Regions from separate parts of the Pseudomonas sp. 15C genome, predicted to be linked through region 3. Evidence: predicted binding sites of a transcription regulator. Region 3 holds the regulator's gene; each other region holds the start of a gene.

Region 1 (2,983 bases), on a different contig from region 3:
AGAGAAAGATGCGACCCATGAACTCGACCGGTATGGAAAGCGATGGGTAGCAGCATAGGACAGGTGGGGCGGTTGGCCCAACTTGCGACACATCCAAAGATCATTCAAACACCACAAATCCCTGTAGGAGTGAGCCTGCTCGCGATCGCGGTGGATCATCAAGAAAATTGGCGACTGACACGCCGCCATCGCGAGCAGGCTCACTCCTACAGGGGACTTGGTTGGCCGCAAAATCGAGGCAATAAAAAAGGCCTCCCGAAGGAGGCCTCTTTTTGTCACGCCGCGTTACGCAGCGCTACCGGATCAGCAGCTGTAGTACAGCTCATATTCCAGTGGGTGTACGAAGGTGCGAACCTTGATTTCTTCTTCCGATTTCAGCGCGATGTAAGCGTCGATGAAGTCGTCGGAGAATACGCCGCCCTTGGTCAGGAACGCGCGGCCCTTGTCCAGCTCTTCCAGTGCTTCCTTCAGGCTGCCACAAACCTGTGGGATCTCTTTCGCCTCTTCAGGCGGCAGGTCGTACAGGTTCTTGTCGGCGGCATCGCCTGGGTGGATCTTGTTCTGGATACCGTCCAGACCAGCCATCAGCAGTGCTGCGAAAGCCAGGTACGGGTTGGCAGCCGGATCCGGGAAGCGTGCTTCGATACGGCGGGCTTTCGGGCTCGACACGTAAGGAATGCGGATCGAAGCGGAACGGTTGCGAGCCGAGTAGGCCAGCATTACTGGCGCTTCGAAGCCTGGTACCAGACGCTTGTACGAGTTGGTAGCCGGGTTGGTGAAGCCGTTCAGAGCCTTACCGTGCTTGATGATGCCGCCGATGAAGTACAGAGCGGTATCGGACAGGCCGGCATAGCCTTCACCGGCGAAGGTGTTCTTGCCGTCTTTCCAGATCGACATGTGTACGTGCATGCCCGAACCGTTGTCGCCGTACAGTGGCTTCGGCATGAAGGTCGCGGTGCGGCCGTAAGCGTCAGCAACATTGTGGACAACGTACTTCAGGGTCTGGGTTTCGTCGGCTTTCTTCACCAGGGTGTTGAACTTGACGCCGATTTCGTTCTGGCCGGCAGTCGCCACTTCGTGGTGGTGAACTTCAACGGTCAGGCCCATTTCTTCCAGTGCGTTGCACATGGAGGTACGGATTTCGTGGTCGTGGTCGAATGGCGGAACCGGGAAGTAGCCACCCTTGACGCCTGGACGGTGACCTTTGTTGCCACCTTCGACGTCCTGGTCGGACATCCACGAACCTTGCTCGGAGTAGATCTTGAACATCGAACCGGAGATGTCCGACTTGAATTTCACCGAGTCAAAAATGAAGAACTCAGGCTCTGGACCGGCGAACACGGTGTCACCGATACCGGTGGCTTTCAGGTGTTCTTCGGCGCGCTTGGCGATCGCACGTGGGTCGCGGTCGTAGCCTTGCATGCTCGAAGGTTCAATGATGTCGCACACCAGGATCAGGGTAGCGTCTTCGGTGAACGGGTCGAGAACGGCAGTTTCGTCAACCGGCATCAGGATCATGTCGGAGGCTTCGATGCCTTTCCAGCCAGCAATGGAGGAACCGTCGAACATCTTGCCGACTTCGAAGAAGTCGTCATCCAGCGCATCGCGAGCCGGCATGGTCACGTGGTGCTGAGTGCCTTTGGTGTCCGTGAAGCGCAGATCAATCCATTTGACGTCATGATCTTTGATGAGTTGAACCGTCTTCGACATACTGTCCTCCGGGTGGCTTAGGGCTAGTAGTGGATGCCCTTAAAGTTGGGTGATGCCGGCGCGAATACTCTGCCAAGGCAACCTGCCTCACAAGGGAGCAAATTGCATGCCAGTGCCCCAGCATGGGTTTTTTGCCCCAATTTCATGCTTATAAAGGCTTCAAGCGGCCTGATTGCGAAAATATCGCCCTTTAATGTGGCGGTGCAAATCGAAAACGACCCGTTTTGGTGCATGCAAAACGTTCTGCATATTAACTGGTTAAACCTTGAGCAATTTCCGCTATAATCCGCGCCCCCCTTTTTCGGCTGGCCGTGCGCGCGCTGTTTTCATGAAACTAATCGTAAAAGTCTTCCCCGAGATCACCATCAAAAGCCGACCTGTCCGGACGAAGTTCATCCGCCAGTTGGCCAAGAACATCCGCACCGTGCTCCGCGACCTGGACCCGGCAGTGGTGGTGAACGGCGTGTGGGACAATCTCGAGCTGGAAACCCGCGTTACCGACCCCAAAGCCTTGAAAGAGATGGGCGAGCGCCTGACTTGCATGCCGGGTATCGCGCACTTTCTGCAGATCGATGAGTACCCGCTGGGCGACTTCGACGACATCACCGAGAAGTGCAAACAGCATTACGGCGCGGCCTTGGCCGGGAAGATTTTTTCGGTGCGCTGCAAGCGCGCCGGCAAGCATACGTTCAGTTCGATGGACGTCGAAAAATACGTCGGCAGCAAGCTGCGTCGCGAGTGCGGTGCGGCCGGAATCGACCTGAAAGCGCCGGAAATCGAAGTCCGCATCGAAGTTCGCGACAAACGGTTGTTCGTCATCCACAGCCAGCACAACGGCATTGGCGGCTACCCGCTCGGTGCGCTGGAGCAGACGCTGGTATTGATGTCCGGCGGCTTCGACTCGACCGTGGCGGCCTACCAGATCCTGCGCCGTGGCCTGATGACGCACTTCTGCTTCTTCAACCTGGGCGGTCGTGCCCACGAATTGGGCGTGATGGAAGTCGCGCATTTCATCTGGAAGAAGTACGGCAGCTCGCAACGCGTGCTATTTGTCAGTGTTCCGTTCGAGGAAGTCCTCGGCGAAATTCTCGGCAAAGTCGATAACAGTCATATGGGCGTGGTTTTGAAGCGTATGATGTTGCGCGCGGCGTCGAACATCGCCGAGCGCCTGCACATTGATGCGCTGGTCACCGGCGAAGCGATCTCCCAGGTATCGAGCCAGACGCTGCCGAACCTGTCGGTGATCGACTGCGTGACCGACAAGCTGGTCCTG
Region 2 (2,983 bases), on a different contig from region 3:
TGTGGAATGGCGGCATGCCGGACGGTTATCTGCACCGCATGGCCACCGGCGAGCGGGTGCCGTTGCCATCCGGACATTTACCGCTGGGCATTCTCAGCGCCGAGACCTTCGACGACCGCACCGACGTGTATCCGATGGCCATCGATGATCGGGTGTTCCTGTTGTCGGACGGGGTCATCGATACCGGCGATGGCAATGACCAGTTGTTCGGCGTCGAGCGCTTGCAGCAGGTGTTCGCCGCCAATCGACAGGCAGATCGCTTGTTCGAGGACATCGAGCAAGCGCTGCGCGATTTCGGTGGCGAGGCGCGTGACGACGTCAGCATGGTCGAGGTCAGCCTGCTCGAATCTGCGCCGGGGCAAAATCTGGCGCCGGTCTATTCCGACAGCGGGCAATCGAGCCCGCTGGACTGGTCGGTGAGTTTCGAATTCCGTGGTGCCACGCTCAAGCGCTTCAATCCTTTGCCGTATCTGTTGCAACTGTTGCAGGAGGTGCACGGGCTGCGCACGCAAAGTGGCGCGCTCTACAGCGTGCTGGCCGAGTTGTATTCCAACGCGCTGGAGCATGGCGTGCTCGGCCTGGACTCCAGCCTCAAGCGCGATGCGGCGGGTTTTGCGCTTTATTATCAGCAACGCAATGACCGCCTCGAAGCGCTGCAGGATGGATTTGTCCGGGTGCATCTGCAGGTGCATCCGCGCGGCGCGGGTGGTGCTCTGGTGATTCGGGTCGAGGACAGCGGCAAGGGTTTCGATGTAGCCAGGGTCATGGAGCGGCCGCTGGAAGGGCTCCGTCTGTCGGGTCGCGGTGTCGGTCTGGTCCGGCAATTGGGGCATAACGCCTGTTGGACGGACCAAGGTCGTAGTGCCTGCGTGGAGTTTTTCTGGGGGATTGAGGCATAATCCGCGCATTCTTGATCAAGGAGTGAGCAAGTGACTGACCCACATGTAGATCGCGACGTTCTCGACACCTTGCGTGAGGTGATGGAGGACGGCTATCCGGAGTTGCTGGAGACTTTTCTGGCAGATTCGCAAAGCCGCCTGCACGAGTTGCACGACAGCACCAGCGCCAAAGCTTTGTCTGATGTCGCCCACAGCTTCAAGGGCAGCGCCAGCAACATGGGCGCCATCCGGCTGGCTGCGTTGTGCCAGGACCTGGAGTCGAACGCCAGGGAGAAAAGCCCGGAAGCGCTCGCTCAACTGGTTGCCGATATCCATTCTGAATTCGCCGACGTACGCCCGGTGTACGAAAACGAAAAGCACCACACCCACAGCCACTAAAGCTGCCGTCCGGCGCTTTTCGCAAGTGCCTGGCCAAACTGGCCCGGCACTTGCAGTCAACATGCTCAACTGTACCTACGATCCCAGTGCAGCGGAGACCGTTTCATGCCTGCGACCCCCAACATCCTCATTCAGAACGCCGCTCAGGCCAAGGCGCAAGCCGCCTCGGCCAAAACGCCGGCAATGGCCGCAGACACCGGGGATAAAGCCTCCAGCTTCGCCAAAGTATTTGCCGATCAGGGCTCGAACAAGCCCGTCGCCAACGCTGACAATTCGCCCAAACCGGCGCGCGACAAGGTCGCCGATAGCAGCGGCAAGAAAGACCTCGGCAAGGATCCGTCTGCCGCTGCGCAGCCGGCGGTTGCCGATAGCGGCAACGACTTGCCTGCCGATAAAGCCGCAGCCAGCGATGATACTTCCGCCGATAGCGATGCCAACTCCGACGCTCCGCAGACTCCAGTCGTAGAAGCTCCGCCGGTTGATCCTGCGCTGGATCCGGCATTGGTTGCCGCTGCGCAACCGCTGATCGCCGCGCCTGTCATGCAGGCGCCGGCCGTCGTCGCCACTGCGCAGCCGGAAACCGAGACGCCTGCATTGGCCGCTCTGCCGGGCATGGTCAAAGATCCGGCGGTTACCTCCGCCAGCGATTTCGATCCGTCCGCCGACCCGCTCGATTCGCTGCCGGCCGTGCGCATGGCGATGGAGCAGGGCGGGCATATTTCCGCCGCCAGCCAGGCGCAACCGAAAGCCTCACCGGCTCAGGCTCAGGCCGACGGTGAATTGACTGCGGCACAAAACTTCGCGGCCGGCATGGCCAGCATGCTCGACGTGCAATCCGACAAGGACAGCACCAGCCAGGGCGGCGAGAAAGCGTTCAGCGGCTTGATCGACGACGGCCTCAAGGACCTGACATCAGCGACCAGCGATACCCGCGTCGATGACTTCGCCAACCGCTTGGCGGCACTGACCCAGGCCGCCACGCCGAAGACCGCCAATGCATTGCCGGTGAATCAACCGATCGCCATGCACCAGAGCGGTTGGACTGAAGAAGTGGTCAACCGCGTCATGTATCTGTCGAGTGCCAACCTCAAAGCGGCGGACATTCAGCTGCAACCGGCCGAACTCGGGCGTCTGGACATCCGCGTGAACATGGTCCCGGACCAGCAGACGCAGGTGACGTTCATGAGTGCGCACCCAAGCGTACGTGAGGCGCTGGACAGCCAGATGCATCGCCTGCGCGACATGTTCAACCAGCAGGGCATGGGCCAGGTCGACGTCAATGTCGCCGACCAGAACCGTGGCTGGCAGGGCCAGCAAGGCCAAGAACAGGCGCAGCAGGGCCAGAGCGGCCGCACCAGTGCTGCCGGCGGTCGCCTTGATGCGGTGGACGAAGAACTGCCACCGGCCAGCGTCGCTGAAGTGGCCGCTCAGACCACCAGCGTGATTGGCAGCAGCGCGGTTGATTATTACGCCTGATCGCTTCAGATCAAAAGCCCCTCACCCTAGCCCTCTCCCAGAGGGAGAGGGGACTGATTGGGGGATATTGAAGATCTACGCCGACCTGCATCGCCTTCACTGAATCCGTAATCGACTCGGTTTTTCGGGTCGACGCATAACCAAAACCCGACCCGGTCTGCGCCCTCTCCCTCCGGGAGAGGGCTGGGGTGAGGGTGGCTTTTTGACTTTGGCGCTGTCTGCGCACCCTC
Region 3 (2,983 bases):
ACAAGGCCGGTCGCCGCAAAGAGCTGGAGAGCCTGCTGCAGGAATTCCACATCAGCCACATTCGCGACAACCTCGGCATGAGCCTGTCGGGTGGTGAGCGCCGCCGGGTGGAAATCGCCCGCGCCCTGGCCACCGCACCGAAATTCATCCTGCTCGACGAGCCGTTCGCCGGTGTCGACCCGATCTCGGTTGGCGACATCAAGCAGATCATTCACCATCTCAAAGCCAAAGGCATCGGTGTGCTGATCACCGACCACAACGTGCGCGAGACGCTGGATATCTGCGAAACCGCATACATTGTCAACGACGGTCAATTGATCGCCGAAGGTGACGCCGAGACTATCCTGGCCAACGATCTGGTGAAGGAAGTGTATCTGGGTCACGAGTTCCGCCTGTAAGCGCGAGCTGTTCGACAAGCTGCGCGGGTGCTGTATCGATCAAGCCGTTTTTTATAGCGCTTAATTGTTACAGCGCTCTAGGCAAACACTTCAGTTTCAGGCATATAATTTGCTTAAGTTTGGCGCTTCGGCGCCCTGTAGTGGATGGCGCATAGCGCCGGCGAATAAGGTGTTAAGCCCCTGCCATGAAACCATCGCTAGTCTTGAGAATGGGCCAGCAGCTGACGATGACACCGCAGCTGCAACAGGCCATCCGCCTGCTCCAATTGTCGACCCTGGATCTGCAACAGGAAATCCAGGAGGCTCTGGAATCCAACCCGATGCTCGAACGCCAGGAAGAAGGCGACGACTTCGACAATTCCGATCCGCTGGCCGACAACGTCGAGCAAAAGCCCAACACCGACATTCAGGAACCTTCTTACCAGGAAGCCGCGCCGACGGTAGACAATCTCGACGATGGCGAATGGAGCGAGCGCATCCCCAACGAGCTTCCGGTAGACACGGCCTGGGAGGATGTTTACCAGACCAGCGCCAGCAGTCTGCCGAGCAGCGATGATGACGAGTGGGATTTCACCACCCGCACTTCCGTCGGCGAAAGCCTGCAGAGCCATTTGCTCTGGCAGTTGAACCTCGCACCGATGTCCGACACCGATCGCCTGATCGCCGTGACCCTGATCGATTGCATCAACAATCAGGGCTACCTGGACGAAACCCTCGAAGAAATCCTCGACGCCTTCGACCCGGAACTGGACATTGAACTGGACGAAATCGAAGCCGTCCTGCACCGCATCCAGCAGTTCGAGCCCGCGGGCATCGGCGCACGCAACCTCAGCGAATGCCTGCTGTTGCAACTGCGCCAGTTGTCGGCAAAAACGCCATGGCTGGCAGAGGCCAAACGCCTGGTCAGCGACTATATCGACCTGCTTGGCGGCCGCGACTACAGTCAGCTGATGCGGCGCATGAAACTCAAGGAAGACGAGCTGCGCCAGGTCATCGAACTGGTGCAGAGCCTCAATCCGCGACCGGGTTCGCAGATCGAGTCCACCGAAGCCGAATACGTCATACCTGACGTCATCGTGCGCAAGGACAACGAGCGCTGGCTGGTCGAGCTGAACCAGGAATCGGTACCGCGTCTACGCGTCAACGCTCAGTACGCCGGTTTCGTAAAACGCGCCGACACCAGCGCCGACAACACCTTCATGCGCAATCAGCTTCAGGAAGCTCGCTGGTTCATCAAAAGCCTGCAGAGCCGCAACGAAACGCTGATGAAAGTCGCCACGCAGATCGTCGAGCATCAGCGCGGCTTCCTGGAGTACGGCGACGAAGCCATGAAACCGCTGGTCCTGCATGACATCGCCGAGGCGGTGGGCATGCACGAATCGACGATTTCCCGAGTGACCACACAAAAATTCATGCATACCCCGCGCGGTATTTATGAGCTGAAATACTTTTTCTCCAGCCACGTGAGTACCTCCGAAGGCGGCGAATGCTCGTCCACGGCGATCCGCGCGATCATCAAGAAACTGGTTGCCGCGGAAAATCAGAAAAAGCCGTTGAGTGACAGCAAGATCGCTGGTTTACTGGAGGCACAAGGCATTCAGGTGGCTCGCCGCACCGTCGCCAAGTACCGCGAATCCCTCGGAATCGCGCCTTCGAGCGAACGCAAGCGGTTGATGTAAGCCACGTTACAGCGTTCCAGTGGCAGGCTTTTCGGCCTGCCGCTTTATGCACTGGCAACGAAGGAGAAGCTGTATGCAAGTCAACATCAGTGGACACCAACTGGAAGTGACCGAACCTCTGCGCACCTACATCGGCGAGAAACTCGACCGGCTGGAGCGGCATTTCGACAAGATCACCAACGTGCAAGTCATATTGAATGTCGAGAAGCTCAAGCAGAAAATCGAAGCCACGTTGCATATTCCCGGCGGAGAAGTAGTCGCCAATGCCGAGCACGACGACATGTATGCCGCCATTGACCTGCTGACCGACAAGCTGGATCGCCAACTCAAAAAGCATAAGGAAAAGACCCAGAGCCTCCTCCAGGGCGCGACCGGTCGTTAACACCCTCATCCATGATCCGACTTGAAACCATCCTGACCCCCGGCCGTTCCCAAGTGAACGCGCCGGGCGGCAGCAAGAAAAAAGCCCTCGAACAGATTGCCAACCTGATCCACCGCGAAGTGCCGGATCTGGCGATGCAGGATGTCTTCGAGGCGTTGGTCGCCCGTGAAAAACTCGGTTCCACCGGTTTTGGCAACGGCATCGCCATCCCCCACTGCCGCCTCAAGGGTTGCGACGCCCCGATCAGTGCGCTGATGCACCTTGAAGCCCCGATCGATTTCGACGCGATCGATGGCGCCCCGGTAGACCTGCTGTTCGTGCTGCTGGTCCCGGAAGCTGCTACCGATGCACACCTGGAACTGCTGCGCCAGATCGCCAGCATGCTCGATCGCAAGGAAGTGCGTGAAAGACTGCGCAGCGCACCGAGCAACGAAGCCTTGTACCAGGTTGTACTGGACGAGCAGAACGGGCATTAATCATGCGCTTGATCATCGTCAGTGGCCGCTCGGGCTCGGGCAAGAGTA

What was found. Region 3 encodes sigma-54, which starts transcription at its own class of promoters, with help from an activator protein. Its sites were predicted from a motif close to ANTGGCATNNANNTTGCTNT; they were not measured.
Region 1: the regulator sigma-54 is predicted to act here: its motif matches at 1,805-1,824, upstream of glnA (type I glutamate--ammonia ligase).
Region 2: the regulator sigma-54 is predicted to act here: its motif matches at 1,326-1,345, upstream of ACYYKW_RS13995 (flagellar hook-length control protein FliK).

The regions. Positions count from the first base shown of each region.
Region 1 is NZ_JBUDGD010000005.1:14,685-17,667, reverse strand. Features, by position in the region: gene ACYYKW_RS04705 (DUF4124 domain-containing protein) at 1-19, opposite strand, end outside; gene glnA (type I glutamate--ammonia ligase) at 304-1,710, opposite strand; gene thiI (tRNA uracil 4-sulfurtransferase ThiI) at 2,039-2,983, shown strand, end outside.
Region 2 is NZ_JBUDGD010000023.1:34,234-37,216, forward strand. Features, by position in the region: gene ACYYKW_RS13985 (ATP-binding SpoIIE family protein phosphatase) at 1-899, shown strand, start outside; gene ACYYKW_RS13990 (Hpt domain-containing protein) at 930-1,277, shown strand; gene ACYYKW_RS13995 (flagellar hook-length control protein FliK) at 1,383-2,753, shown strand.
Region 3 is NZ_JBUDGD010000029.1:36,843-39,825, reverse strand. Features, by position in the region: gene lptB (LPS export ABC transporter ATP-binding protein) at 1-398, shown strand, start outside; gene ACYYKW_RS16060 (RNA polymerase factor sigma-54) at 584-2,077, shown strand; gene hpf (ribosome hibernation-promoting factor, HPF/YfiA family) at 2,151-2,459, shown strand; gene ptsN (PTS IIA-like nitrogen regulatory protein PtsN) at 2,471-2,935, shown strand; gene rapZ (RNase adapter RapZ) at 2,938-2,983, shown strand, end outside.